Regions from separate parts of the Paenibacillus sp. LjRoot56 genome, predicted to be linked through region 1. Evidence: riboswitches for the same ligand, from Rfam matches in the RefSeq annotation. Region 1 holds a riboswitch; each other region holds the start of a gene.
The links. Region 1 has a riboswitch for cyclic di-AMP ahead of ACSQ8O_RS24225 (ABC transporter ATP-binding protein). Riboswitches for the same ligand answer to the same signal wherever they lie in the genome.

Region 1 (7,567 bases):
CTTTCATTTTAGAAAACACGACCGAAATGATGAATCCTATAGCAAGAAACATCAGCTGGATAAACAGCAAAGTGAAAGAAATTAATAGAAATGTGCTCACATCAAAGTTGACCGTTTTTACTTGAAGCGCCATTAGATAAGCTGCAGCGATATAGATCACGCAGGTAATAACTAAGGAAGTAACAGCCGCTAATAGCTTGGAAGTTACTATTTTCGTACGTGTTACGGGCTTTGTAAGTAGAAAGTCTGCTGTTTTCTCGCGCATTTCTTTCGAGAGTATTGACGTTCCCAGAACCATGGCTTGAATGGCTCCGCAAAGCGTAATGTACATAAAGATGTACATATAGAACCCGAGTAGGGTACCAAACGTTTCGATTTGAATACCAAGCGCTTTCCTGACCCCTTCTGGATACCCTTCTAATATGGAAGAAAACTCAGCAAAATCCTTAGAAACCGAAGGAAAAAGGGATAGGAATAAGACGATGACTGCAATTAAGGAGCACGTCCACGTAATTGTGGATTTCCGATAAGCTCTCAATTCATGAAGGTAGATATTCATTCCGCTTTAAGCCTCCTTTTCATAGTAATGCATAAAGATCTCCTCTAAATCTGGCTCTTCAATCCACAGATTATCAATTTCAATTTCAGCAATCTTTCTCATGACTTGATTAATGTTGCCTTTAAATAAGAAGCTCGTCGTCTGGCCTTGGACATCAATGTTATTGACCCCGGTCATTTTGAAAAAGTTAGGATCAAGCGCTTGGGCCGTATCCACTTTAAATCGCTTGAAGTTGTTTTCTTTTAATGTGCTGATTTTCTCAACCGTTACAATCCTGCCTTCCTTAATAATCGCGACTCGATCACATAATCTTTGAACTTCACTCAATATATGAGAGGAAAAAAGAATCGTAGCTCCTCTTTGATTCTGTTGTTCGAGCAATTCGAAAAACCTCTGCTGCATGAGCGGGTCCAGTCCACTTGTCGGTTCATCCAGAATAATGAGCTTAGGATCATGCAGCAGCCCTTGAACGATGCCCACTTTCTTTTTGTTCCCCAGAGATAGATCATCAATTTTCTTCGTAACGTCTAGATCCATGATTTCAGCAAGCTCTTTGATTCTCTTGGTGCAATCCTTCTTGTAAAAGCTGGCCGAATACTTGAGTAGGTCGATTACCTTCATGTTGTCATAATAAAAAACTTCGGACGGTAAATAGCCGATCTCTTTCTTAATTTCTGGCGCAAACTGGATGCAGTCTTTCCCGAAAATTTTGGCACTGCCGCTTGTTGGAAAAATCAGAGACAGCAGCGTTCGAATCGTCGTTGATTTCCCTGCCCCATTGGGTCCAATGAACCCAAAGATTTCCCCTTCTTCGATCGTAAAACTAACATCGGTAATCCCTCTTGCGTTCCCATAGGTTTTGGTCAGATTGTTGATTTCAATGGCATGCATCGTACATCCTCCTTATGGCATATATGTAATTTTTTAGATGAAAGACAAGCAAAAAGAAGCCCTAAGCATAGAGAATCTCTACGCTCGGACTTCTTCACATAAGAAGGCGAGTGTGCGGTTCTCTCTCAATACACCTACGAGGTTAGCTGTCGGATTCGGACTTGAGAGCGTCCTACCTAATGCTTGTGAGCATCAGGATTCACCCCATGAAGCCAAGTATTGCTTGGACGGCTTCGATTGGTTCCCCCGTTTCCCTACTGGGAATTAAGTGGTTTCTTTTTAAAAAAATCAACTTGTCGTAATGAATCTTACGCCGTTCTTTATCGAATGTAAAACGTAGATTCGCCTTTAATTTTTGCTTATTTGACTTTGGTAGTTGATGAAAGCGCATACATGTAGTGGTGACGTTGATTATCCCATACTTTGCTACTTATTAATGCTCTTTAGGAGATAAAGCTCTGTGGCGTCGGCTGCCCAAGATGATTACATTCATTCGATCCATTGGAAACGATGAAATCAATCTGATATACTAACTCCAATATATGGCATCTATGACTGCCTTTTCCGAATTTCAAAAGAGTCACGCTGTAGTCGCAATGGCTCGCAAAGAACATGTAAAAAAACCTTCAATTGCTTGAAGGTTTTTTTACGTGCTGTACAGCCGCCGATACTCCTGTGGCGTCATTCCGGTATGCTCTCTGAAGCGCGCAATAAAGTAACTGCTCTGGGAAAATCCGACATGCTCTGCCACTTGCTTAATCGTCCATTCGGTAGACATGAGCAGTTGTTTAGCTACAACAAGACGACTTTCGAACAACCACACGACTGGTGTGCGTCCCATCACTTCGTGAAACATTCGACTAAAATAGTAGGTACTGAAGCCTGCCTGCTCGGCCATCTGCAGGAGAGTTAGCGGTTTCGTGCAGTGCGTACGAATATATTCGGCTACCTCTCTCATCCGTGCACGCTTATCCAGTATGGTTACTGTTCCATGCGTCTCTGCGCGTAAGGCAAGCTCAGCAAGCAGTTCATAGAGCTTTACGGCCAATTGTACCTCGTTCCGATCATATGGGGATGCTAGCTCCAATAAGTCCCCGGTCAATTGTTCGAGCTTAGGTACATCCCTATACGTAAACAGCCAAACAGCCGAAGTTCCTTGATCATTCAACAACCTGTCGAGCCCCTCACCTGCAAGGTGTACCCAAAATACTTGCCATGGATCGTTCACATCTGTTCGATACTCCTGCTCAAGGCCCGCCCCGTAATAGAAGCCTTGCCCTGCTTCCAGGGCAAATTCCTTCCCATTCGCTTTGACATAACCTTTACCACCTAACACAATATGCAAATTGGCTTGTTGCAGCTGACCCTTAAACCGCCACTCCTGATGCTCGGGGAATTCTGCATATTGACCTATCATATCCGGATACGCCGTGTAGTGTTTATACATTGGCTCCGGTAATACATAATGAATTCGCATGTGCCCTCCAAAACGCAAAAATCTGATATATGTCGCAAAATGATGTTATATACATAATATTATAAAGAAATATAATGAATACATAAAGAGATTAAAATAACAAAAAAATACTATATCCATAGAAATGGGGATGTTATTACTCATGCAAAAGACCATTCCAGGAGAGAAATTTGATCTAGGCGTATGCTATTACCCTGAGCAGTGGCCAGAGGCTATGTGGGATGACGATTATAGGAGAATGCGAGAAATCGGCTTTACCATCGTACGGATGGGTGAGTTTGCATGGAATTTCTTCGAACCAGAGGAAGGGGTATTCGCCTTTGATCTGTTCGACCGCGCAATTGATCTTGCTCACGAGCATGGACTGAAGGTCATTCTTGGCACTCCCACAGCCACACCGCCTGCTTGGATGACCTATAAATACCCGGAAATCCTGAATGCCACATTTGAGGGTGTACAGTATCAGCACGGACTGAGACGTCACTACAATTACAGCAGCCCAATTTACCGCGACTATTGTGCGAAGATTACCGAGGCTATGGCAATTCATTATGCTAACCACCCAGGCGTAGTAGGCTGGCAGATCGACAACGAGCTTAACTGCGAAGTCAACGTCTTCTATGCCGAAGCAGATCATGCAGCGTTTCGGAAGTGGGTACAGGAGAAATATGGTACCTTAGACGTATTAAATGAGGCTTGGGGAACCGTCTTCTGGAATCAGAGCTACTCGGACTGGGAGCAAGTTCATTTGCCTCGCCCGGCGCCTTCCAAATCCGTTAACCCTCATCAAGCGCTGGATGAAAAGCGATTTATCTCGGATAACACCATATCCTTCGCCCGTTTACAGGCAGACATCTTACGACAGGTTGCCCCAACACAGTGGGTCACCACCAACGGCATGTTTGGCCATTTGGATAGCCATGCCATGACGGATGAACTGTTGGACTTCTTTTCTTTCGACTCGTATCCGAACTTCTCAACCATTTGGAACGATGCCGATCGCGAGAATCCGCTCATGGATCGCAGCAATTCCAACCAACTCACCAAGGTACGTTCGATCTCACCCACTTTCTGCATTATGGAGCAGCAGTCAGGCCCTGGCGGTTGGGTGAACACAATGGGACAATCAGCACCCAAACCAGGCCAAATGCGATTATGGACCTATCAATCAGTTGCTCACGGGGCGGATATGGTCCTGTTTTTCAGATGGCGAACGGCAACATTTGGCACCGAAATTTATTGGCATGGGATCAACGATTACCATAACCGTCCCAACCGAAGGGTCGCTGAAGCAGCAACAATTAGCCGAGAATTGGGGAAAATCGGAGAGGTAATTGCGGGATCTCGTTTCACAGCGGAAGTGGCTATTCTGCACGATTATGACAATGAGTGGGATGGGGAACTTGACCAATATCATGGTCCGCTAACAAAAGAGAGTGAATACAGTTGGGGGAAAGCCCTGCAGTTCAGCCATATCCCTTACGACTATTTGTATGTGCAGAATAAGACTAACCTAGATGACCTAGCTCGTTACAAGGTGCTCATCTATCCGCATCCAGCCATTATGTCGGAGGAAACGGCGGAACTTCTTAAGCAATATGTAGCCGCAGGCGGCAAGCTGGTTTTTGGAGCCCGCTCCGGTTATAAAGATCAACGCGGACATTGTCGAATGACGCCATTCCCAGGTCTCGTCGCGGAACTGTGCGGTGTCACGGTCGAAGACTTTACGCTCATCGTGAACGAAGCAGCGACACCTAACATGCGCTGGATCGATGGTGGAGGCGAAACCAGCACGCCTGCCCGTCTGTACAACGATATTCTCCTGCCAGAGAACGAGAACGTACAGACACTAGCCTTGTTTGACGGCGACTACTATACAGGCAAACCGGCGCTTACCCGCAACCCATATGGCAGCGGTGAAGCCTATTATTTCGGGGCCGCGTTCAGCCGCGAGGTAGCGGATGGGTTGATCCGCCGCCTGGGGCTGCAGCCTGCTACCGCAGGTTGGGCGGAGCTGCCGTCTGAGGTGGAGGTTGCCATCCGCGTGAAACGGGATCGCCGGTTCGCCTTTATCCTGAACTACACCGACAAACCAGTCAAAGCTAATCTACTGAAGGAGCTGGAAGACTTGTTGGAAGGTGAACGGGTTGGTATGGGGGAGCTGGAGATAGCTCCTTATGGTGTGAAGGTTTTGGAACTATAATGAGAAAGGAACCGATGCGCTAAGCACTGGTTCCTTTTCTATATCTGTGAGGTTCGTTTATATTCTTGAATCGAAACGCCCGTTACTTTTTTGAAGCGGTGGCTGAAATAATAAGGATCCTTGATCCCCACCTTTTCCGCGATCTGATACGCTTTCAAGTCCGCTTCGTTCATGAGCTTTACGGCTTCATCAATCCGCAGCTTAAGCAAATAATCCGTGAAACCCTGACCTACTTCCTGCTTGAAAATACGACTTAAATAACTGGAATTGAGGTGAAACTTCTGGGATACAGAGCCCAACGAAACTTCGGAGTTTCGAAATTCATCAGTCAAATAGGACAAAACATCGTGAACAATCTGGTTTGTTTTCTTCATTCGCGTACCCTGCACATAATCCGCCGCGTCTTCTGCCAATTTGGACAACAATTGACTCAAGTCACCCGTCGTGCGGCAACCGAACATGCGATTATAGACGGCGCCATTCAACAAGCTTGACCGCAATTGCGTAAAACCTAACTCCGACATGGCCAGATTCAGCATCGAAATAAAATGGACACCGAGCGAGTACATGTGTTCATTCGGCGCTCCCTCCGTAGAGGCTAAGGAACGAAAAAGCTTATCAATGGATTTAACAGCCTTCTCTTTTAGTCCCGTTTTAATAAAAAAAATGATTTCTTCCGTATCCGATAGCTTCAGATCTGTGGAATAATTAACCAGGCGAATATCTTCTCCAAATGAGATGACCTGGTCTCCGCCAAATAGTTTGCCATAGCGCAGCGCTTCAAGAGCCTCCTTGTAGCTATGTTTCACACGAAGCAGGTTGTCGCAAACGCCCCCAACCCCTACAGTTGCTTGGCAATTCAGCTTATCCTTAATGATGCGAATGGACTGTTCGCCGAGGGCCTCCAACTCAACTGCTTGCTCCCAGCTAATCATCACGATGCGTCCGCCATTGTCTTGCAGAACATGAATCCCCTCGCGCTCTTGCACGAGAAATTGGACAGCCCTTTTGCAGCCTATGCTGAGGTTCAGTCTTCGCTCTTCTTCAACGTTCGGCTCGCTCTGAAAATCGAGTACAGCAACGGAGCAGCAAGCTCGAAACGATTCACCAAAAAAGTAGTCAAACCTCCGATGGAGTTGCTCTCCATTTGAGGTAGTGCCTACGAGTAGATCCATTAGAAATTTTTCTCTAAGCTCTTGGGTATTCTCTAGAAGCTCGGACTGTATTTTGCGATATTCCTGCCAATGGGCTGCTTCTTTCTCGATCACATCTTTTAAATCAATAGCCAGCTTTCTCAATACATCAGGTTGTAGAGGCTTTAACAAGAAATCATGGACACCGATCTTCACACTTTGCTTCGCATATTCAAATTCCGGATACGCTGTGAGAATCACAACCTTAATGAACGGATCTCTTTCTCTGATCAGCTTCGCAAGCTCCAATCCATCCATGTACGGCATATTAATATCAGTAAAGACGATATTCGGCCTTACCGCTTCAATCAAATCCAGCGCTTCGTTGCCATTGGCCGCCTCCCCTACAAATTCAATGCCAAGGGAATGCCAGTCTAGGAGAACTTGCAGGATCTTTCTTGGATTGACTTCGTCATCAACAGCAATAGCCTTTATCCTTCCATGTTCCATTGCGTGTCCTCCAGATAGGGTATTTCAATTTCGATTTTCGTTCCATTTCCTGGTGAACTGCCAATTGTATAGGACATGCCGTCTCCGTAAAAAAGCTTAAGTCTCGTTATCGTTCCACGCAATCCGAAGCTGGCGGCATTATGACTAAGCTGTTCCTCATTCATCGAATCAAGCTTATCCTCCGAGATGCCTATGCCATCATCTTGAATGGACAAGATGACTGATCTGCCTGAGATCACGGCCGAGACAGTAATCACTCCCTGCTGCCCCATCGGCCGGATGCCATGGTACAGGGCATTTTCCACAAGCGGTTGCAGGGTAAGCTTGGGAACGGGATAAGCGTGCAGCTCATCGCTCAAATCATAAACAGCAGTAAACATATCAGGGTAGCGGATATGCTGAATCGTTAAGTAGTTCTTTGCAATATCAAACTCTTCTTTGAGCGAAATGATTTCATTCCCTTTGCTCAGACTCAAGCGGTAATATTGCGCTAACGCTGAGATCAGACGGTAGGTTTCTTCCCTCTCTCCAGCCAATGACAAATATCCCGCTGATTCCAAGGCATTGTATAGAAAATGCGGTTTAATTTGCTGATGAAGAATATGAAGCTCAAGCTTTCGCCGCTGCGACTGCTCCTCTTTCTCGCGCTCCATGGATTGTTGGATCGTTATGAGCAGACGGTTATACCGATCTTGAAGCTGCCGAATTTCATTGGAATTCGGATTAAGCAGAACTTCCTGATAATCACCCGTCTCCGCTTTTCTCATCGACTTTAATAAACTTAAAATCGGGTG
Region 2 (7,567 bases), on a different contig from region 1:
CTTGAAGCTCCTCATTTGGGATATTCAAGTTCCAGAGACGGTTGAGCCCTCGCAATGTTGCAGCCGCGTCGCTGCTCCCGCCCGCTAAACCTGCAGCCACAGGTATCCGCTTGTCCAAGTGAATATAGACGCCCTGCTTGACGTCGTAGCGGTCTTTAATGAGACGTGCAGCCTGAAAGGCTAGATTCTTCTCATCGAGCGGAATATACCCTGCCTGACTCGATATGATAATCGTGTCACGCGCCATCTCCTGCATTTCGATCCGATCAGCCAAATCCACCATCGTCATAACCATCTCAACTTCATGGTAGCCGTCTGGCCTTTTATGTAAAACATCAAGAGACAAATTAATTTTAGCCGGTGCTTTCTCAAAAATCTTCATCCGATCACCTTCTTTTGCTCGTTAGCCACCCCGATATTATAACAAAAGCATAAAAAAAAAGCTAAAGCATTTGCTTTAGCTGTAATACGGACGTTGCGTGCCTTGTCCGGACTGCTGATTAGACTGCTGGTAGCCAGCCTGCGGATAATTCGTTGTGCCCATTTGTTGCTGATGATGACTGTTATATGACGGTGAATAGTTTGTATGTCCCTGTCCGTTAAATGCCGGCTGACTAGCGGTCGTCTGACGATAGTTAGACGAGGGGGTGTGCACGTTGGTCGGAGCCGAAACGTATTGTTTGGCCAAATGCTCCTGTGCAATTTGAATCGCCCGCTTCACCATATTCCCTGCATCTTTCGTGCGAATCCCTGACCAGCCTTCTCGCTGTACGACATCGTAGAAACCAAGATCCTTCGCTAACTCATATTTAAAACTCTCAGACATCACACTTCTTCTTCGACTCATACCAAATCCTCCTTATCATTTGCGCACAATGAACGCTGCAACCATCATAAGCAGTGATTGATGACGATTTCGAATAGTATGCCCTGATAGTTAGGATAGATACAAAGCAAAAACAGGCCACAAAGACCTGTTCAATATCGGAACGCTATTAAGCTAATGCTGTATGTAAGTGATGCGAACCTGACCATCGTCGTTGCATACGGTAACTTCGACGGACTCGGTGAGGATATCGGCGTAGCTGTATGACACTCGTTTGAAGGCATGGGATTCTTGATCTAATTTCACAATAAACACAGAAGGGTAGGTTTCTTCTAAAACACCGGAACGCTCGACAGTCTTACGACGGCCACCATTCGCTCTCAACATGATCTTCTGCCCAACATGGGGCTCCAAACTGCGTTTGATTTCCAATAGCGCATTTTTTGCCATTGTCAACTACCACCTCTTTCCTAGTCAATTATAACCCATTCACCCCATCATGTCAAATGAGGGCAAATATTATATCAGCACCCTATTCCCGTTGTCAACGGCATTTTTATAGGTTTTCCGATTTCTCCTCCCTTCAGGTTGTCACCAATGTTCGCAAATTATTCACACTTTTCCAGTTAAGGAGAAACTTCTTCCCTTGAACATACGAACATGGAGCAAATACCAAGGAAAAACTGTCTGATGAGGACAAAAAAAAAGAACACTTCCTGTCATCACCCACACGGAGTTCATAACAAAAAGTGTTTCTATGAATCACACGGTTCAGATAGGGCTTTCATTAGCTTAAAATGACTGCTGCCCTATTCTGTCTCCTAGAGACGCCCAATCCAGCTATACTGACTCTTCTGTGTGCTGAATACCAGGAACACCCATCCGATAGCTACCGCGCGTCTCAACCCCACCTAGCCCCTCCAGGCCTGTCACCGTTAAATCCATAATATCCAACATCGAAATCGTTTCTCTTGTTGGGGTATAGGACAGCTTAGCAGCGATGCACAACGGGTCTAAGGCGTGAATAAGTATTCGTGCAGGAGAACTTGCGAAGTTAGCCCCAGCCCGCAATAACGCTTCAAAATGCGACTGACAAGCACCCGCCACAATAATTAAGGAATCCCGATTCCTCTCAAATTGTCTAGCCACTCGCACCGCATTCACAAAGTTTTGGGAATTCTTATAGCTCGACAGATTGCTCGGGCTCACGCTTTGCCGATTTTTCAAAATACCATCATGACCCGTAATGACAACAATGTCCGGTTTATATTGAGGAAGCAATCTTTGCAGCGCTTCCGCCATTTGTGCCTCAGGAATGAAGAACCCTTCTGCCGGTACGCGCAATTCGCCGTAGAGCTGCATACTTTTTCGTAGATAGCTCGGATCGCCATCCAAGTGAAGAACTCTTCCCGGCACTTCAAAATAGCTGTTATGAGCCGGTTGTGATTTTTGTTTATGGTTGACGGCTATCTGATTCTTCTCATGCAATTGTACTTGGGACACCGCCAGTCGACGCAGTGACTCACGAAATTCAGGCGAGCTTGACCGTGGATGATCTAAGGTCTCCTTAGGATTCGTTTTCGTCAGATCCGTGAGCGGCGCATCTGCAAGTAACCGAAAATCGACACCCCTCAGAATGGCCTTGAGATGCTCAATTCGTTCAATTTTAAACACGACGTCGCCGCCATAGGAAATACGGGTAACAAAATCTCCTTGCCTCATCGCACAAATCCCCTCCTACGGGTATCCTATGGCGAGACTAGGCATTTGGTGCGGGTTATTTGCAGCCGTGCGCACGAAGCGCCGTTGACAAGCGTGCGAACTCTTCCATGCTGAGTGTTTCTCCCCGGCGTGAAGGCTCGATCTGAATGCCGTGCAGTAACGCTTCCAGCTCAGGCTTATTCTCTTTGGTAAAAAACCTCGCCGCGAGGTTGTTATAGAGGGTTTTGCGTCGCTGAACGAAGGACGCTTGGACGACAGCGAAGAAGAAGTCCACGTCTGCCACTTCAACAGGCGGCACTTGACGCACACGCAGCCGGATAACAGCGGAATCGACGTTCGGCTGCGGCACGAAGACGGTGCGAGGCACGATCGTGACGAGTTCCGGCTCACAGTAGAACTGCACGGCAATGCTAAGGCTGCCGTAATCCTTGGTGCCGGGCTTGGCGGCCATGCGGTCGGCCACTTCTTTTTGAATCATCACGACGATATTCTCCAGGGGAAGCTTCTCTTCGAGAAGCTTCATGATGATCGGCGTCGTGATGTAGTAAGGCAGGTTGGCGACAACGCTGACGCCTTCCACGCCTTCGAAATGCTGCCGGAACAGCTCCGGCAGGTTGGTCTTCAAGATATCCCCATGAACGACAGTGGCATGGGGGTAAGGAGCCAGCGTCTCGTCCAGAATGGGCAGCAGACGCTGATCGATCTCGACGGCCAGCACGCGGCCAGCGAGCTTGGCTAGCTGTTGTGTGAGCGCGCCGATGCCGGGGCCGATCTCGAGCGCAGCCTTTGTAGGCCCTAGCTCAGCAGCTAGAACAATTTTGCTCAATATATTTTGATCAATCAAAAAGTTCTGGCCTAAGCTTTTCTTCAGCACGAGACCATTTTTCTTAATAATTTGTTTTGTTTTACTTGGTGTTGCTACATCTTCTGCTGTTACAACAACCTCTTGTCCGGTTATATTCATAGTATAGACCTCGTATCTATAGGGTTCTAGTGACTCTAGGGATTCTACTGATTCAAATGTTCGAGCGCAGCCTCAAATTCCTCTCGTGAAATCTGAAACATTGCGCAGCGCTTATAAAATTGCTTGCCGTTGCAATAACCAATGCCCAGCGCATTGCCTACGGCCAAGCGGCGAGCTGCGGCATCCGGATGCACGATGAGACCGGCAGCGATCAGATCCTCCATCGTCAGCTGCGAGACCGCTGCATTATACTCTGTCCGCAGGCTCTGAAGCGCCTGACGAATCGTCTCCGGCGTTGCGTTCTCGACACCGATGTCGCCCTTATACGCCGCTTGCTCCTGCGTAATGAAGGCATGCTTGCAGCCTGGAACTTTGGCTGCCACAATTTTGCGAATCCGTTCCCCTGCGTGATCCGGATCCGTGAATATAATGACGCCTCGGCGCTGCTGAGCCAGTGCAATTCGCTTGAGTACGGCTTGTCCGATGGCGGAGCCGCCTGTTTCAATTGTATCCGCCTGCACAGCCCGTTTGATCGCAGCTGTATCGTCCTTACCTTCCACAACGATCATTTCTTTTATCATCACCGTTTTCCTTCCCCAGTACGCAGAAAAAGAAGAGGGGTCTCCTCTTCTTTCGCGCAGGCAGATGCCAAGCTACGTGTATTTAGTAGTGTTCCCGTCGAAACTACCGTTTACACGTTAGTTTTGGGACGGTTTTGTAGGGCCAACCACATACACAGTGTACCCTTGCTTCGTGCCGAATTTATTTGCATATCCGTGATCTTCATAGTATACATCGATCATTTGGCCTTTCACGGCGCTGCCAATATCCTCAGCACGACGGAAACCAATCCCTTCAATGTACACCCACCAACCAAGCGGAATAACCTTCGGATCGACGGCAATTGTACGCCCTTCCGTCACGGTAGTGCCTGTGTAGGTTTTACCATACCCAGACGAGCCCTCGGTTTTGCCTGTCGACGCAGCGTCCGCTGAATAAGCTGTAAGCTTCACGTTTTTGAGAATTTGTTTGTAACCGAAGGTCACACCATTCTTGGAAACCTCATCCACACTCGGTGAAGAGGCGGAAAGAACAACCACAGGATTTTTCGTGCCTACGGATACTACTTTCTTAACACTTTCTGTTTGTACTTCTTCACCCACAACTGCTTCCGCGACTAAAACACCGTCTTCGAAAGTCTTTTCTTTCTTCTTGACCAATACGCCTTCTTTACCTTCTTGGACCACTTGCTCTTTCCCTTTAAGTAAAGATGCGTCATTCTTTTTCTCTGTCTCGAATGCGATCGGTTCAGAGACTTCCTCCGTCTCTTTTTTCACACGGACGATCTTGATTTCATCGCCAGTGGTAAGAGCGGACGTCGGTTCGGGAGAAATACGATCGTTCTCCCCAAGTGCAATATGTAAACGTTGCAATGCACTTTCTACCGTTCTTGCAGTTGTGTAAACAGTGGTGGTCTTTCCATCAGCAGTCAATTGAATCGGTGAGGCATGCTCGATAACAATTTTGTCTCCACCCTTGAGCTTGGTCGTGAGTGAAGCTGAAATTTCATCGTGCTCACCAATCGTTATGGCTTGTTCATCCAGTAGGCGTTGCAGGACCCATTGCTTCGTGTGCACAATAGTTTCTTGTCCATTAACAACCACGGATACGCTCTTGGTAGCCGTTCCGTACAACAACACCAAAAACATGAAAGTCATTGCGATTGAGATTATAGCTAGGCTTAAAATCAAACGCAAGTTTTCATGCTTCCATCGCAATGCGAAGGACATGCTGGATGATCGTTTTACATGGGTCTCGCTAATTGAGATACTGCCCACTTCTTCGGTCCTCCTTCAAAGCCTCGCCGCCAGGTTACAGCATGATTAATTTGACGCGACTAAGGTTTTTAGTTTAACTTAACGCTCGCCATCATCAGCAAGTTACTCCGCTGAATCTGGTCGTCCCCCCCTTTTACCTATTCATCATCCTATGAATTCCGGGTTGTTTTATGTCTTATGATCTGTGTATAACCCTAAATGAGGACAAAAAGCCAGCAAGAAGAGGACTCTTCTCGCTGGCTTAGTTTGCATAGTGAAATACAAATAGCACGCACGACAATCGTTACCTCTCTTACGCTTACGAGGTTAGCTGACGGATTCGGACGTGAGAGTCGCCCTACGTAGACGCAAACTGCTTGTTTGACGTCTATGATTCACCCCTGTTACTCTCTGCTTACTTAACCGCATTGGATTGCTCATTAAGTTTGCAGTGGTTCCCCCGTTCCCACATTTGGAACTCAGCGAATGGAAAATTGGCAAATTGGATATTAAGTTATTATGAAAAGTATATTACGCTGTTAATCTCAACCTGTAAAGGGATTAACACCCGTTAAAAAGGGCTAAATCGCTTAAATTTCGATTATTTTTCATATATAACCCACTTATATCTACATGTGTCTAACTTTAACGTACGTATACGCGATTTTTCAGTGTATAATGGTCAAAACTAGGCTAAAAATGCAAATTTGTTTATAATGATTCTGGAAGTATTTGATTCAAAAATACCAAAAATTTGCTATTTAGGGAGGCAATTGAGATGGGTCCCATCTTGCAAGTAAACGCTTTATTCGGTGGTTATTTACCCAACAAACCTGTTCTCCATGACCTTACCTTCTCGATCCATCAAGGTGAAATGATGGGGCTAATCGGACTCAATGGTGCAGGGAAAAGTACCACCATCAAAAATATTCTCGGGCTGCTTCAACCACAAAAAGGGTCCATTCGCATTAACGGTTTAACACTAGCCGAAAATCCATTGCCTTACCGAGCGACATACGCATATGTACCTGAAAGTCCGGAGTTATACGAAGAGCTTACGATTCGTGAACACCTCGAGCTAACAGCGATGGCTTACGGTATTTCTAAAGCGGATTATGAAACACGTTCTCGGTCTTTATTAGAGCAGTTTCAAATGAAAGACAAGCTCAATAGCTTCGCAAGTCATTTATCTAAAGGGATGAAGCAGAAGGTCATGATCATGAATGCCTTCCTAATCGAACCCTCTTTATATATCATCGATGAACCCTTTCTCGGACTCGATCCTTTAGCGATTCGTTCCTTGCTTGATCTCATGGTTCAAATGAAGAAGAAAGGTGCATCCTTTCTCATTTCCTCACACATTTTGTCTACAATTGAAAAATATTGCGATACTTATGTCGTTCTCCACAAAGGTCACATGGTGGCTCAGGGAGATTTAGTCGAATTACGCGCCCAAACAGCGCTGCCTCAGGCGTCATTAGACGACATCTTCTACAAGCTCGTTCAAGGAGACATGGCATGAGTCACTTAACGGATAGTACACCTGCATTTAACACACATGCATTATGGAAGCAGCGTTTTCAACATTATTGGAAGGAATCCATGGGATATTGGCAGTATGCCGCACGCAGTAACTTTATCGGCTTCTTGTTGTTTCTTGTCATCGTTTCTTCCTATTATTATGCAAAAACATTACAGCGTCTTCCGACAGATTATCCGTACCTATGGATCGTGTTGCTCGTGCTCGTTCCACTCGTCGTTTCAAGCTCCATTCGAACACTGACTCGCAGTGCCGATCGGATGTTTCTATTAAGGATTGAACACGAAATGGGGGCCTATTTCCGAAGCAGCTTCTTGTATAGCTTATCACTTCAGGGTACTTGGTTATTTCTCGGTTGGGTCGCAGTAAGACCCCTATATAAGCACTGTCTAGGTACCGAAGCGCAGCCATTTCTTCTCATTTTCGCTCTATTACTTCTATTAAAAGTAGCGAACCTATTAGCAAGTTGGCAGGAAGGAAGATTTGCCGCCGAACGAACCCGATTCGTATCTGTTTGTTACCGATGGGTGGCATCCCTCGCCTTAGTCACGGTCCAATTTTACTATAGCAGTTTATGGGCAAGCCTAGGTGCCATACTTCTTGTATTCATTTGGCTCATTGCATTCCGATACGTGGGTAAATATGTGATCGGATGGGACTATCTGATCGCCAAAGAGAAACAGCAGCAAGCGAGACTC
Region 3 (7,567 bases), on a different contig from region 1:
AGAAGCCGCGCCAACAAACACCAGAAACACAATCGGCCAGACGGAAAGATGAGATTCCTGCTTCCATGCGGTGGATGAGACGAATCAAGAAGACCTTTTCGTTCTTCTTTACCTGCAGCCTATTGATGCTCATCGGGGCCGCTGCCTTTCTAGTTTATTTGCGCTCCCAAACACTTCCCGTCACCAAAACGATGCAAACCTCCCAGATGTATGATGTACATGGCGAGGTGATTGATACCTTTTATTCAGGGCAAAATCGGCAGGTGGTTTCATTAAATGACATCTCACCTTACTTAATACATGCAACGCTCGCCGTGGAGGATCAGCATTTCTACGATCATTTCGGCGTGGACGTTAAAGCGGTAGCACGCGCAGCCATTGTGAATGTTCAAGCGATGGCGAAGGTGCAAGGAGCCGGTACGATCACGCAACAGCTAGCTCGGAATCTTTACTTAACTCATGATCGTACGTGGACGCGCAAAATCAAGGAAACCGTGTATGCCATTCAAATGGAAATGCAGCTCAGCAAAGACGATATTCTCACTGATTATTTGAATCAAATCTACTATGGGCATTCGACCTATGGAATTGAGACTGCGTCTGAGCTTTTCTTCGGCAAGCATGCTAGTGAGTTAACCTTAGCAGAGAGCGCAATGATCGCTGGGGTGCCGAAAGGACCGCGTTACTATTCCCCCTATTATGATTTGCAAAATGCGATGGATCGGCAAAAGGTCGTTCTCCAGACGATGGTGAACAGCGGCTTTATTACCCAAAGCGCCGCTGATGCTGCAGGCAAGGAAAAGCTAACAATTCTGCCGTTAACGAAAAAGAAGCCTTCCGCTGCGCCTTATTTCAGGGATTATGTACGTAACCTAGCTACGGAAAAGCTCGGCATCACAGAAGAACAATTCGATGAAGGCGGCATTCGCATCTATACCACACTGGATAAAAATGCTCAGGAAATTGCGGAGAATGTTATCACGAAGCAGCTTGAAGGCAAGCCCGAGCTGCAGGCTGCTTTGGTCGCGGTAGACCCGCGTACGGGTGAGATCAAAGCCATGGTTGGCGGACGCGACTATGCGGAAAATCAGTTCAACCGTGTGTTGTCGAATACGCGACAACCAGGGTCTTCTTTTAAACCATTCGTGTATATGGTCGCACTCATGAATGGCTTCACCCCTGTCTCCATGGTCAAGAGTGAGCCTACAGTATTTACTTACGATGAGGGGCGTCAGCAATATACGCCGAGAAATTTCAATGACCAGTATACAAATGGGAATATTGATATGCGGCAGGCGATTTCGAAGTCGGATAATATCTATGCGGTGCACACGATTCTCGAGGTGGGTCCACAGAAGGTCATAGACTTCGCGCGTAAACTCGGGGTTGCTTCGCCAATGAAGCCGCTGCCGTCCTTAGCGCTAGGTTCATTCCCCGTGAGTCCGTTGGAAATGGCTTCGGCCTTTGCCTCTATTGCGAATCAAGGTGTGCACCATGAAACGACCGCGATTTTGCGAATCGAGGATGCCAATGGGCGTGTCTTATATGAAGCGACACCTAAGGAGGAGCAAGTAATACCACCTGCGGTTGCCTATGTGATGACGAATCTCATGGAGAGCGTATTCGAAGAGGGCGGAACTGGGAACCGTGTGGCCAGTACGATTAAGCGGCCAATTGCCGGCAAAACGGGTACAACTGATACGGATGCCTGGCTCGTCGGCTTCACGCCGGAGCTTTCCACTGCAGTCTGGGTGGGCTATGACAAGAGCCGCAATATCACAACGGTGGAATCCCATCTCGCCTCACCGATCTTCGCGGATTTCACCGAACAGACTTTGGATGCGATTCCGCCGAAGCTGTTCCCGATCCCTGAAGGTGTGACGACGGTTTACATTGATCCGCTAAGCGGCAAATTGTCTAATGAGGACTGTCCGAATTCCAAAATGGAGGCTTTCCTTACGGGCACTGAACCCACGACATATTGTACAGGCAAACCTGCTAATCCAGATGCGGCAGGCGGTCAAAAAGCCGGTTCCAAAGGCGATAACGGCTCTTGGTGGAACGATCTAAAACGCTGGTGGAACGACTAACATTCCTCTAAATAAAAACACAAAAAGGCAGTACTAAGCGCGTCTTAGTCCTGCCTTTTTGCTGTCCTAGTATATGAGGTAACATACACTAGGGTATAGTATACCCGCTTCGACATTGCGGAACAATGGATGACACATAATGTTCATATTCTCCATATTCGTCGCGTAAAGCTTAGGAGAGTGCGTCCTTGAGGCTTTGATCTGAGCGGTTCCACCAGTCTTCGTTGTGCGAAATCAGGCAGTTTCGAAGGGTTGTTCGCTCACTGTCAGACAAGCCCTCTAGGATGAATTTACGTTTCATCGCGCCGTCCATTTTGTTCACGTGTTCGGCTAGAATCTTCCATCCGCGGCGTGCTTCTGTGTCGACTAGCATTTCGCAAGCAGACATCCCAGCATAATAGGCGCCATCTTCTGTCCGATCAACTGCTACCCACACGATCCATGCTTTACGACCATTCGGGACATCCTCCTTGTTGGTGGAGAACTTAATCCCTTTCTCGATCTTACTCTTGGCATGAAGTGTGCCTTCATCCAAATACGCTTCATCCCCATCAATAATGATACCGGAGACGTTACTAAGATCAATGGCTCCTGCACCGAAGCCTTTGTGATTCACTTTCGAGCTTACTATATTTAAGGCCAGCTTCTTCTTATCCGCTTCCATAAGGGCACCTTCCACTCTACATTAGGTTAAAATGACGACATGCTTTCATTGTAGCGAAAGTCTCCCGGTAGAACAAGTGGCGGCAGGCTCCCATGGATATTTCTCTCCACATTAGAAAGTATAAGTTTTCGGCTGCCGAAAACGTCTTTCTAATTGGCGCTAAAACCTTCCTCTTTGAACGCGGTCGCTCATCCTTGAGTTGCCTCGATAGGGGTTTTCTAAACATTTCTTTCACCTCGCAGAAATATTCCCTAGGTTGTCTACATATACATGCTGTAGATGCTTGTTTAGGCGGGGTGAATCTCATGGATATGAATGCTCTATTCAATAGCCGCAAGGTACAGTGGTTTGCTGTCATGCTCCTTGCTGCCGGCGCAGTGTTAATAACGAACACCTTGCTCCCCTCCACACCAAGAGGGACTGTTCCTGTCGTCTCTAAATATGTTCCCCATGTTCAGACACCGGACATGCAGCCTGCAGATAATGGCAAACCGTTAGAAACCTCAACACCACTTAGTTATCGTATTGCTGAATATCACATGAATGTTGCTTACACACCAGAAACCCAACAGCTCCAAGGACAACAAACACTCACATGGGAAAATCCTGGCTCAGTTCCTGTACAAGACATGTATCTTCACCTCTATCCGAATGCGTTCGCTTCGAAGAAAACGACATTTATGCGCGAATCTGGTGGGAAGCTGCGGGACGACGAAGCCAAAGATGAGAGTAGCGGCAGTATGGAACTGCTTTCCGTGAAGTCAGATACGGGTGATGACCTCACCAAGCGGATGTCATTCGTACAACCGGATGACGGCAATAAGGATGACCACACGCTGCTCAAAATACCGTTATCCAAGCCTGTTGGACCTGGGGAAAGTGTAACCATCACAACCGAATTCCTTGTTAAGCTGCCTGCAGCTTTTGCCAGAATGGGGTATGTCGGTGACTTCGTTATGGCTGGTCAATGGTTTCCGAAGGTTGCTGCCTATGAGCGCAAGGGAACTAGGGGACGGGCTGAGCCTGGCTGGGATCTCCACCAATACCACGGAAATTCCGAGTTCTATGCGGATTTCGGCATGTACGATGTGAAAATCCAGGTGCCTGCGAATTACATTGTGGCAGCGACTGGATTTCCTGTTAAACCTGCTGTGACGGACAAAGGTACGAAGACATACCAATTCTATGCCGAGGATGTGCATGACTTCGCCTGGTCAGCCTCTCCTCATTTCGTCTATGTGGAAGAGCCCTTCTCTGCACCACAAGTTCCAGGGGTAAAAATTAAACTGTATCTGGATCCTAATCATCAAGATTTAAAAGATCGTTACATGTATGCAGCCAAAAAAGCACTATCCCGTTACAGTCAGTGGTACGGAACGTATCCGTACTCTACCCTCTCCATCGTCGTCCCCCCTCCTGGTGGGAATGGCGCCGGCGGCATGGAATATCCAACCTTAGTCACCGCATGGGGAGCTAGCGACAAAGATCCAGACTTAGAACTGGAACGCGTCGTCGTCCATGAGATCGGTCACCAATTTTTCTATGGGCTCGTTGCCAGCAATGAATTCGAGGAAGCATGGCTCGACGAAGGCTTCACCTCTTATGCAGAGGATAAAGTGATGGAAGCCGAATACGGTGATGCACCTAATTTGCCTGTCGAATCTAGTTATATCACCTCACCAAATGGACTTCAGAAAGATGCATGGGCTTACACAGGACATGATCAATATGCTGAAAATGTGTACACGCGTGGCAAGCTCGTACTCAAAGCAATTGAGCAGCAAGTCGGCACTAAGACGATGGATCGTATCATGAAATCCTATTTCCAAAAGTGGCAGTTTAAACATCCGTCTACGAATGATTTCCAACAGGTCGTGGAGGAGATTAGTAAATCAGATTGGGATGACTTCTTCAATCAGTATGTCTATGGCAATCTGATGATGGATTACGCGGTCGAAAGTGTCCATGTAAAACCTCAGGGTACCAAGGGATCCGAGACTTATGAGAGCACGGTCCGCATCATTAAGCTTGGCGGCAACTCACCCGAAGTGCCGATTCAGTTCCACTTCGCAGACGGCACGACGCTAGATAAAACATGGGATGGCAAGGAAGGAAGCATTGACTTCAAATTAACACATGCCTCCCCTGTCGACTGGGTGCGAGTCGATCCTAAGTACACACTTATACTCGAAAATAAGCACATCAACAACTTCTATCAAACGCAATTAAATACGAAGTGGCAAATTCGGTGGAATCTCGGTATTATTCAATTCCTGCAAGCCATATTTGGCTCAGTCGCCTGGTAAGGACTTGGCTTACGTCTCATGACAAACTCTGAGCGTATCCTTACGATGCTAGTTTTCTAAAGAAAACTTTAAGGAGGAACCCTCGTTGGCCACCTATATCAAAGCAGGCTTCCGGGCAGCCATGGCGCAGCCCTTTGCCACGATCATTTTATTCCTATATCAGATGGGCTGGGGTATTCTCCTGTATAAGCTCGTACAAGGTATTCTAGTCCCCCTCATGCATCGGTTCCCTGGCGCTGAGCAACCCAAGCAGGCATTGCAGATTTTCCTAGCTGAGGGCCAGTTTCAGTTAATTAAAACAGATCTCAGCTATTCCTATCTATGGTGGCTTGCAATACTACTATGTGCTCGCATGCTGCTGACGCCTCTCTTAAATGGCGGCGTCTACTATTCACTCACTCACGCTCACCAGAATGCGGGATATCGTTTCTTTCGCGGGATGAAGCAGCTCATGCTCCCCTTCCTGCTCGTGTATCTGATTCGTATCGCACTTACGCTTTTCCCACTCATCTGGCTTATTCCCAAAGCCACTTATATTCTAGGGCATAGCAGCTCCTACGAGCAGATCATTATCAAGCTTCTTCCTTGGATACTCAGTTTAATGCTCTACGGTTTTCTCCTGCAGCTTCTGTTTATGCATGTGCAATTCGCCATCGCGGCCAAGCTGGGTATCCTATCTACCATTTTCTCTTTCTTTCGACATTCGCTCCCGATTATCGGACTTGCCATTATCCTATTACTGTTCACAGGACTTTTGGCAGGGGTCACCATCACTGCCACTTACCTATGGGCAGGACTGGTAGCCCTAATCATTTACCAACTGTATCCTCTCTTCCACATTTTCATCCAAATTTGGGGCATTTCTTCCCAATATCAGCTTCTTTCTGCCAAAATATCCAATTAATATCCAGCAAAACAGCGAATAGCTTAAGCGTTCTCCCCTTCTCTTTGAGAAAGGGGTTTTTTTTGTCTATTTTTTGAATAATTACACTTAATTTTTTGCCTATTATGTAACCATAAAAGAGGAAATTCAAACTTTATGACGAAATAAAAGAATTAGCATCAGAAAACCAAATATTTCATGCCGAATTCCTCAGTTTATGGGGAAACGGGGGAACCACTCCGGGTGAATTGATCTTGCAAGACAGGGATCATAGGGAACCTTCAACCGAACCCTCCAGCTAACCTCGTAGGCACCGGAAGGAGACAAGCAGTTGAAGAAAGTTGTTGGTCTTATTTTTAGTCTTGTTTTGTTTTTGAGCGTAAGTGTAGGAAGCGTTTTCGCAGCATCCGATATGGATAAAGCGGTAGACGAGCTTGTTGGAACTCCTTACAGATGGGCAGGAACGACAACCAAAGGATTCGATTGCTCTGGTTTCACGTCCTACTTGTTCGACGAGTTCGGCATCGACCTTCCACACAGCTCTAAATCACAAAACGGTGAAGGCTACTGGGTTGACAAAAGTGATCTTCGTAAGGGCGATCTTGTATTTTTCAACACAGATGGCAGCGGCATCTCTCACGTAGGGATGTACCTCGGTAATGGTGAATTCGTTCACTCCGCTACTAATCAAGGTGTTGTTAAGAATAAGTTGAGCGAATCCTATTATGCGAAGCGGTACGTATCAGCCAGACGTGTTCTATGGGATGATATCTACAATCAACTAACTGCTGAATCCAAGTAATATTCTCGGCACAGAATGAAGCCCTGCAAGCTTTGCTCGTAAGAGCGGTTTGTAGGGCTTCATTCATTTGAACGAGGCTATCGGCGTATACTACAACGTACAAAATAAACGGCTACGCCGTCATTCAAGGACTTCTCACAGTGTTTATGAAGAAATACAGCCAAATTATTATGTTCCGCATATAAATTCTGGTATTTTGAATAATGGCCCCTTGGCCTCGAGGAAGGAAAAGAACGCATGGACAACATACAAGCCCGTACTTCACCCCCATTTCCCGGCATCGTTCGATCCATTGATGAAATTAGAGATATGATTGGAGAGCCGCATCCTGCGGTACAAAATAAAGTAATCAATCAAATTGACGAACACGCCCAAGCGTTCATCGCCAAATCATCTTTATTCTTCTTATCTACATCGGGTGCGAATGGATTGTGTGATGTTTCCCCCCGCGGCGATAGCCCAGGCTTCGTTCGCGTTCTCGATAATCACCGCTTGATTTATCCGGAAAGACTCGGAAATCGTCGCATAGATTCTATGTATAATTTACTCGCCAACCCGCAGGTGGGCCTTATCTTCATCATCCCTGGGGTCGAGACGGTGCTCCGCGTCAACGGACGCGCTTGGCTGACAAATGATGAAGAGCTCCTTGCGACTATGCAGCTTAACGGGAAATCACCGATCGCCGCTGTTGGCGTCGAGGTGCAGGAATGCTTCGTGCACTGCAGTCGCGCCCTTAAACTATCCAAAATTTGGGACACCACAACGTGGGTACCCGAACAGGAACAGCCGGATACTATGGCTATGTTCCGTGCACATCTGGCA
Region 4 (7,567 bases), on a different contig from region 1:
CCCGCCCTACTTCCGAGCTGCCAAACAACTCGGGTGCAAGAGAAAGCAGAAGGGTAATCACCGTGCCGATTTCCACCACGAACATGACCGGATTCTTCATCATGATCCAAGGATTTAATTTTTTGAACGAATCCACGATAGCTTGATTCACAATATCTTTAGTTAATGTTTTTTTACGTTCCACAGTCCAATCAATCCTCCATCTCTATTACGTCTATCCGTTTAACGCGCCGCCAAATGTTCAGCAATCGGCCCCAGTGCCAGCGCCGGGAAGAACGTTAGAGCACCAATAACTAGAATAATCATGATCATAATGCCCATAAATAAAGGCGTATTCGTCCGAAGTGTTCCCGTCGTAACAGGTACGACTCGCTTCGTAGCAAGTGATCCCGCAATGGCCAGCATCGCGATAATCGAAATGTAACGACCAAACAGCATCACCATACCAATGCCCAAATTGTAGAAGTTCGTGTTCGCGGTCAGGCCGCCAAAGGCCGAGCCATTATTAGCTGCACCCGATGTGAAGGCATACAACACCTCTGAGAGACCATGCGTGCCCTGGTTAGCGATAGAATGAATAGATTCAGGGCGAATCAGCGCCCAAGCTGTCGGTGCGAGAATGATCAGCGGATGGGTAAGAATCGCGATGGCCGCTAATTTAATCTCTTTCCCTTCAATCTTTTTACCTAAAAACTCTGGCGTACGCCCTACCATTAACCCGCAGATAAACACGGATAAAATCAAGTAAAGCAAGCCGTTTAACAAGCCTACTCCTTTACCGCCGAACACATTGTTCAACATCATTTGGGCAAAAGGAACAATGCTTCCGAGAGGCGTAAGCGACTCATGCATATTGTTGACACTGCCTGTTGTTGCAGCTGTGGTCACGGCTGTAAATAACGCAGATTCGGACGCTCCGAATCGTACTTCTTTGCCTTCCATATTCCCATGTACGCCTAACGCATCTACTGCAGGCACACCTTTGTATTCAGCATAGAAAACCGTAGCAACCATAACTACGAAAATAATCCCCATCGCTGCAAAGATCGTCCAGCCTTGCTTCTTGTTCTTGATCATGAGTCCAAATGCGTACACCAGTGAGGTAGGTAGAAGCATCATACAAATAATGTGGATCAAGTTGGCAACAGGTGTTGGATTTTCAAAAGGATGCGCGGCATTCGTGCCGAACCAACCACCACCGTTGGTGCCTATGTGTTTAATAGATTCAAAAGAAGCAACTAAACCACGAGTAATGGTTTGCCCAGCACCTTCAATGGTTGTAGCATGTACGGCACCCAGTAGAGTTTGTGGAACACCTTGAAAAACTAGGACCAAAGCAACAATGAAGCTAAGTGGCAGGAATACGCGTGTAATCGCCCTAGTTATGTCCACATAGAAATTCCCTAGATTATCTTGACGGCCAACTAAACCGCGCGTGAAGGCAACCGCAATAGCAAATCCAGTTGCTGCCGAAGTAAACATCGGGAACGTAAGCCCCACCATTTGTGACAAATAGGACATGGCATTTTCACCGCTGTAAGCTTGCCAGTTCGTATTGGTAATGAAAGAAACAGCTGTATTGAAAGCGAGTGCCGGAGGCATATTACCTATACCATCAGGATTAAGCGGTAAGTATTTCTGAAGCCGAAATACAGCGTACATAAGAAGCATCATCACAAAGTTAACTAACAGGACAGCTCCTACATACTTTTTCCACCCCATGGCTTCGTCTTCTTTAACACCCATGATGCGATAAAATACACGCTCGAAAGGACCAAAAACACGATCAAGGCCACTCTTCTCATAGCCAAACACTTTTACCAAGTAGATGCCCACAGGCTTTACCAAAAGCATGATAATCCCCAGTGTAATAACTACTTGTAATAATCCCATACCCATAGTAGGTTCTCCCCTTGCTTACGTAATCTCATATTCTACAATTAAAATTTCTCTGGCTTCACTAAAACAAAACCAAGATACACCATAATGGCACATGCAATAAGTCCGATAACAATCATCTGATTGCCTCCTAACGTTTTTCTTGAAAAACGACTTCGTAAACTTACGCTTATGCTTTCTCACAATATTTTGCAAATCCCCAAAAGCCTAGAAAAGTTACTGCAAATAATAAGATCATTGTTACATCGTTGTACACGGACACACCTCCTTGATGGATGCTCCTGAGTCTGTTGTATCTACTTGGATAATTCGCTTCGCCCCTAGACCCTTTAACTTGATTCTCTCCATCTTGTTGTTTGTTAATGCAACAAAAGGAATTCCTACCAATTTCGTATGTTTCATAAACGCCTCGCCTGCCTTGGTTGGCGCAGCTATCAGCAAAAAATCACTTTGCATGACGATCACCGCCCCCTTTCCTGAAACATTGTAACGCCGATCCATATAAAAAGGGGGTAAAGAAACTATGGCATCGGTATAAAAAAAGTATAAAAATATGGATTCTCTTATCCACCTATCCAAGTTAAATCAAAAAAGCACCTCCCCACTCAATGACTAGTGGTTGGAGGTGCTCTTTGAATTGTAATCTAGCTTTCTCTCTTAGAAAGAGATATACGCCCCAGAATGCTCAAATAAATAAGTGCGATTGGATAGATAACTTAGTTCTTGTTCACTTGCAGTTGATAAGTTCTCTAGCTTTTCCGATAAATTCGTTAGTGCAGTTGCCATTAAATGAGATCGTACTTCTCCCCATGCCTCTTGTTTCTGATGAACATATTGTAAACCATCTTGAAGAGGAAGACCTTTGAGCTTCTGAAATACTGACGCCCATTGAACGAAATCCCCTTTCAGATTGCCGCATGGAATCACGAATTGCCCTAAACCGCATGTTCCGAGATTCGTTGAAATCGTCAGTATACCGCAATGACAGTCGGTGCCATGCCCAGGCTGCAGTTTATCGGATAATTCACAATCAAATCGAAAACATTCAATACGGATAATCTTGCATTCCTTGATAAGTTCGGTACATTCGTCAGATTCTCTCACTAGAGTCAGGGGTTCGGGATACATAATAGATTCACTCTCCTCAAAATATGAACAACAAAAAGAAGCCAAAGAGCAGAGAATCTCTACTATCGGGCTTCGAAACAGCGTGAATAAACGCGCTGTGGACGGCACGAAAAGAAGGTCGTTCTCTCCCAATGCGCCTACGAGGTTAGCTGTCGGATTCGGGCTTGGAAGTGCCCTACCCTAGCAAGCTGCGCTTGCTAAAGATTCACCCCGAGAAACCGATGCTGTATCCTATCGGTTCTTCTGGTTCCCCCGTTTCCCTTACGGGAATTCAGCGTTTTGCTTTAAATGATCTGTTGTTGATCCGAATATTACGCCTCATAGCCAAGAAAGTAAAACGGCGTGTAGGGACTCTATTTCTTATTTTTCAGCTAATTCAGCAAATAAAATTGGATCCAAACTATCCAAACATTCATTTTCGATATAAATGCTTCAGCTTGCTTCCGTTTTTGGCGATTCGTAGCCATCAACCTCTAATCCCACGGCTTCGAGACTATCAGTGGATTTGCATTTTTATTGTATTTTTATACGTTAGCTATGGATTCTTTACCCCCTTTTTATAAGGTTCAATCATACAATTATACCTATCAGATGGCGCTCATCAAGCAAAGTGACTTTTTGCAATTCTACTGTTTCAAACAAAGCGTCAGAAGGAGAAATGTCATGACTTCCACCTCCCGATACTATTTAGGAACCCTACCGCATTTGTTGAATCCAATCGATTTAGATTACGAGTGGTTCGGTGTCTTATGGCTAGAAGAGGAACATCATTTTCCTATCATTGTTGGTTACTGGTTTTCTAAAGAAAAGTCCGAGATTATACATGATGCTATCCAGTCAGGGTTTTCAACATGGACCGAAATATCCGATCATCAAACCATAATGAGAATGTATGAGTCCATAAGAAACAAACAGAAAAAACAGGATTGGGAGAGGCGGACTCGCTTATCCATCCGTACGATTTTCAAATCACCCTGGAGTGAAGTTTCCTCTGGATTGTATATCATCAAATCGCGGGAGACGTACCCCCTTCATGTTTCAGCCATTCTCAAGAAGAAATTCTTTGTATGGTTGGAACATGCCGCCGTCTGTGAAACCGAGGCAGAGCTTCGTGGGTTTATGCAACGGGTAAGTGAGGAGCATCAGATGGAAACATGAATGAAAAAAGGTAGCCCTACTCTGAAGTAAGGGCTACCTTTTCCAGTTTATCTCAGGAATTAATTCGATAATTTCAGACTAATTGATGCTGAGGGCGGAGTCCAACCCGTACCAAGTCGATAAAATCGACTTGCACACCTGCCGCCAGTGCACCCCCACCCGAACTATCGAGCATTCACGCTACTTTTTCAAATGATATGGCACGGTCGTCACAACCAAATTCCGCTTATACAGCAGGAACGCCCTTATCAGTAAACTGGACTGATTATGGAGGATGTTATGCCAATTCTTCTTAGGAATAAACTGTGGAATGATCACGGTCACCCGGAAGTTCGATTCCGAGGCCTTGTGTTCAACCGTGTCGATGAATTTGGTCAGCGGGTGAACAATGCTTCGATAATGGGAGTGCAGCGTGACCAAACGCACATCGGGCTGCCACTTTTGCCATTTCTCCTCGAACTTTTTCTCATCGTCCCGTTCAAAAGCCACATACACCGCAATAATTTGATCGGGTGACAGCGACTTGGCATAGTTCAACGAATTCTCCACCACATGTGTGAAGCCGGCTACAGGTACAATCATGACATTCCCTTCAATCTTTATGGCAGGTTCACAAGAAGAGAGTCGCAATTGTTCAGCGATCGCATCGTAATGCTTTTTGATTTGATGAAAAATGAAAACGATGAGCGGCAGGAAAATGAGCACACTCCAAACTTGTCCAAACTTGGTGATAAAGAAAATCATCATGACGATGAAGCTCATGAATGCCCCTACCAAGTTGACCGTTAATTTGAGCAGCCAACCTCTCGGCTTCTCCCTAAACCATTTCACCAGCATGCCTGTCTGTGCGAGCGTAAAGGGGATGAACACCCCGACAGCATAGAGCGGGATTAACTGTTCGGTCTGCCCTTTGAACACGATAATTAATAGCATAGAGGTCACAGCTAGGAAGATAATCCCGTTCGAATAGCCCAATCTGTCGCCGCGCATCGTAAACATTCTAGCGATAAATTTATCTTTGGCCAAATTCACCGCGAGCAAAGGAAATGCGGAATAGCCCGTATTCGCGGCGAGCACAAGAATCATCGCGGTTGTACCTTGGACGATATAATACATCAGTCCTCGGCCAAATGTCACCGTCGCAATCTGAGAAACAACAGTTTCCTTCTCGGCCGGGGCAATGCCGTAGTAGTAGGCCAAGTAGATGATGCCGGCGAACAAAATCGCCAATAGCAAGCCCATGGCCATTAATGTTTTGGAAGCATTGTTCGGGGCAGGCGTCTTAAAGTTCGGAATGGCATTGGATATCGCCTCAACCCCTGTTAATGCCGAGCTGCCTGAGGAGAAGGCTCTTAACAAGATGAATAAGGAAATGCCCGCAACTGGTGTCCCCAAGGGCGTATGCAAATCAGGAGAAATTTCACCTGTAAGGATCTTAAATAAACCAATACCTATCAGGACTAACAATGCGATCACAAACAAATACACGGGATACGCCAAGATGGAGGCCGATTCCGTGATTCCGCGCAGATTGAGGATCGTGATAAACAATACGAGTGCCAGAGCAATCGGTACGGTGTAGCTGTGTAAGCTTGGAAAAGCTGAGGTGATCGCATCGGTACCCGCGGATATACTAACCGCTACCGTCAGGATGTAATCGACCAGTAAGGATCCGCCCGCAAACAACCCTGCGTTCATCCCCAGGTTCTCCTTCGAGACGACATAAGCACCTCCCCCTTGCGGGTAAGCGAAGATGATTTGTCGATAGGACAAAATAAGAGCTACTAAGAGAAACAGAACACCGCAAGCAATAGGGATTGTATACCAGAACGCCGCTGCGCTAATCGTTATTAAGACAATTAGAATCTGCTCTGGGCCATAGGCTACCGAGGAGAGTGCATCGGAGGAAAGAATCGCCAACGCTTTCTTTTTATTTAACTTCTGCTCGCCTAATTCATGGGACTTCAAGGGCTGGCCTATTAACAAACGCTTCAAAACAGTCAACAATGTGCGTACACCACCTTGATGTGATAAGTTCGTCTCAGTTTGCCCTATTTCTTGAAATCCATTATAAATACTGGAAACGCCATAGAAAAAAGAACATTAGAATAATGCTCTAATGTTCAGAAAAGGTTCGAATTTTATTGATTGGTTAGACGATTTCCACATCAATCAGCTTAAATTGAGTCACATCCACCAACCCGCGATTCGAAATGCGAATTTCGGGAATCACAGGCAGAGCAATGAGGGAAAACGTCATGAACGGCGCGTTCATAGCACAGCCGATGTGCTGCCATGCTTTGTCCATCTGCGCGACTTCCTTGACGACTTCAGGCAATGTTTTCTCTGACATCAGGCCTGCAATGGTCATCTGGACCTGAGCCAGCACTTTGCCATTCTCCACAACAATCATCCCGCCGCCAAGCTTCACCAGTTCATTCGCAGCGAACGCCATATCCGCTTCATCAATCCCCATCACAAGCAGATTGTGACTGTCATGGGCCACCGTAGAGGCTACCGCGCCAGACTTCACGCCAAAGCCATGGGCAAAAGCAAGTGAAATTTGACCTGTGCCATGATGCCGCTCGATACAGGCCAGGCGAATAATGTCTTGCTCCACATCCGGCAGGATGATGCCTTGTAGAATGTCGAGCTCTGCCGTCATCTTCTCGGTTCTGGCACTATTTTCGATCACGCGGATCACATTGACTTTCGTTTTCTCCTGCTCGTTAGCCGCCCTAAGCTTAAAGTCCTCCGCCGTCAGCTCCCGCTTCACGTTCATCGAATTGCGAATATGAGCCGGGTACGTAAACACAGGGAATTCGACAGCCAGCTCGCCTTGCTCCGCAATGATTTGACCATCTGTTATAACCATGGAAGGCTCCATCTTCTGCAGATCTTCCATTAACAGAATGTCAGCACATTTCCCCGGAGTGATCGATCCCACATCATGCTCCAGCTTAAAATAACGTGCCACATTGATCGTGACCATTTGGATTGCGGTAACTGGTTGAACGCCTTCTTCTATCGCGCGTCGTGCTACATGATTGAGATGCCCTTTCTCCACGAGCGTTTGCGGGTTCACGTCATCGGTAACGAGTGAGATATTGGACGTATTGACGCCATCCTCGGTGACAATCTTGATGACCTCTTTGACATCATGCCATGCAGAGCCTTCCCGAATCATGAGGTGCATCCCCATGCGAACTTTATGCAAGCCTTGCTCGCGGGTAACCGTCTCGTGATCCGATGTAACGCCAGATGCGAGATAAGCTTGCAGCATACGATCATCGTCACTCGGGAAATGTCCCGTAACTGTCTTCCCGCTTTGCAGTGTAGCTTCGATTTCTCCGCACATTTTGGGATCTCCGAACACAACACC

Region 2: it holds a riboswitch for cyclic di-AMP, as region 1 does, so the genes downstream of both, ACSQ8O_RS00250 (ubiquitin-like domain-containing protein) here and ACSQ8O_RS24225 (ABC transporter ATP-binding protein) in region 1, are expected to answer to the same signal.
Region 3: it holds a riboswitch for cyclic di-AMP, as region 1 does, so the genes downstream of both, ACSQ8O_RS03140 (C40 family peptidase) here and ACSQ8O_RS24225 (ABC transporter ATP-binding protein) in region 1, are expected to answer to the same signal.
Region 4: it holds a riboswitch for cyclic di-AMP, as region 1 does, so the genes downstream of both, ACSQ8O_RS07300 (hypothetical protein) here and ACSQ8O_RS24225 (ABC transporter ATP-binding protein) in region 1, are expected to answer to the same signal.

Annotation. Positions count from the first base shown of each region.
Region 1 covers NZ_CAXURV020000003.1:1,172,211-1,179,777, forward strand. The annotation lists gene ACSQ8O_RS24220 (ABC transporter permease subunit) at 1-559, opposite strand, end outside; gene ACSQ8O_RS24225 (ABC transporter ATP-binding protein) at 566-1,450, opposite strand; cyclic di-AMP (ydaO/yuaA leader) riboswitch at 1,566-1,731, opposite strand; gene ACSQ8O_RS24230 (AraC family transcriptional regulator) at 2,097-2,927, opposite strand; gene ACSQ8O_RS24235 (beta-galactosidase) at 3,070-5,130, shown strand; gene ACSQ8O_RS24240 (response regulator) at 5,169-6,773, opposite strand; gene ACSQ8O_RS24245 (sensor histidine kinase) at 6,755-7,567, opposite strand, start outside.
Region 2 covers NZ_CAXURV020000001.1:46,361-53,927, forward strand. The annotation lists gene ispE (4-(cytidine 5'-diphospho)-2-C-methyl-D-erythritol kinase) at 1-382, opposite strand, end outside; partial or broken gene ACSQ8O_RS00225 (small, acid-soluble spore protein, alpha/beta type) at 677-847, opposite strand; gene veg (biofilm formation stimulator Veg) at 1,001-1,276, opposite strand; gene yabG (sporulation peptidase YabG) at 1,667-2,548, opposite strand; gene rsmA (16S rRNA (adenine(1518)-N(6)/adenine(1519)-N(6))-dimethyltransferase RsmA) at 2,604-3,512, opposite strand; gene rnmV (ribonuclease M5) at 3,557-4,093, opposite strand; gene ACSQ8O_RS00250 (ubiquitin-like domain-containing protein) at 4,211-5,350, opposite strand; cyclic di-AMP (ydaO/yuaA leader) riboswitch at 5,631-5,824, opposite strand; gene ACSQ8O_RS00255 (ABC transporter ATP-binding protein) at 6,108-6,851, shown strand; gene ACSQ8O_RS00260 (ABC transporter permease) at 6,848-7,567, shown strand, end outside.
Region 3 covers NZ_CAXURV020000001.1:709,298-716,864, reverse strand. The annotation lists gene ACSQ8O_RS03160 (transglycosylase domain-containing protein) at 1-2,090, shown strand, start outside; gene ACSQ8O_RS03155 (YwhD family protein) at 2,263-2,754, opposite strand; gene ACSQ8O_RS03150 (M1 family metallopeptidase) at 3,066-5,060, shown strand; gene ACSQ8O_RS03145 (hypothetical protein) at 5,146-5,964, shown strand; cyclic di-AMP (ydaO/yuaA leader) riboswitch at 6,133-6,271, shown strand; gene ACSQ8O_RS03140 (C40 family peptidase) at 6,275-6,745, shown strand; gene ACSQ8O_RS03135 (MSMEG_1061 family FMN-dependent PPOX-type flavoprotein) at 6,983-7,567, shown strand, end outside.
Region 4 covers NZ_CAXURV020000001.1:1,637,654-1,645,220, reverse strand. The annotation lists gene kdpB (potassium-transporting ATPase subunit KdpB) at 1-184, opposite strand, end outside; gene kdpA (potassium-transporting ATPase subunit KdpA) at 223-1,893, opposite strand; gene ACSQ8O_RS07310 (potassium-transporting ATPase subunit F) at 1,941-2,018, opposite strand; gene ACSQ8O_RS07305 (hypothetical protein) at 2,140-2,355, opposite strand; gene ACSQ8O_RS07300 (hypothetical protein) at 2,557-3,027, opposite strand; cyclic di-AMP (ydaO/yuaA leader) riboswitch at 3,146-3,314, opposite strand; gene ACSQ8O_RS07295 (hypothetical protein) at 3,691-4,185, shown strand; gene ACSQ8O_RS07290 (APC family permease) at 4,366-6,192, opposite strand; gene ade (adenine deaminase) at 6,338-7,567, opposite strand, start outside.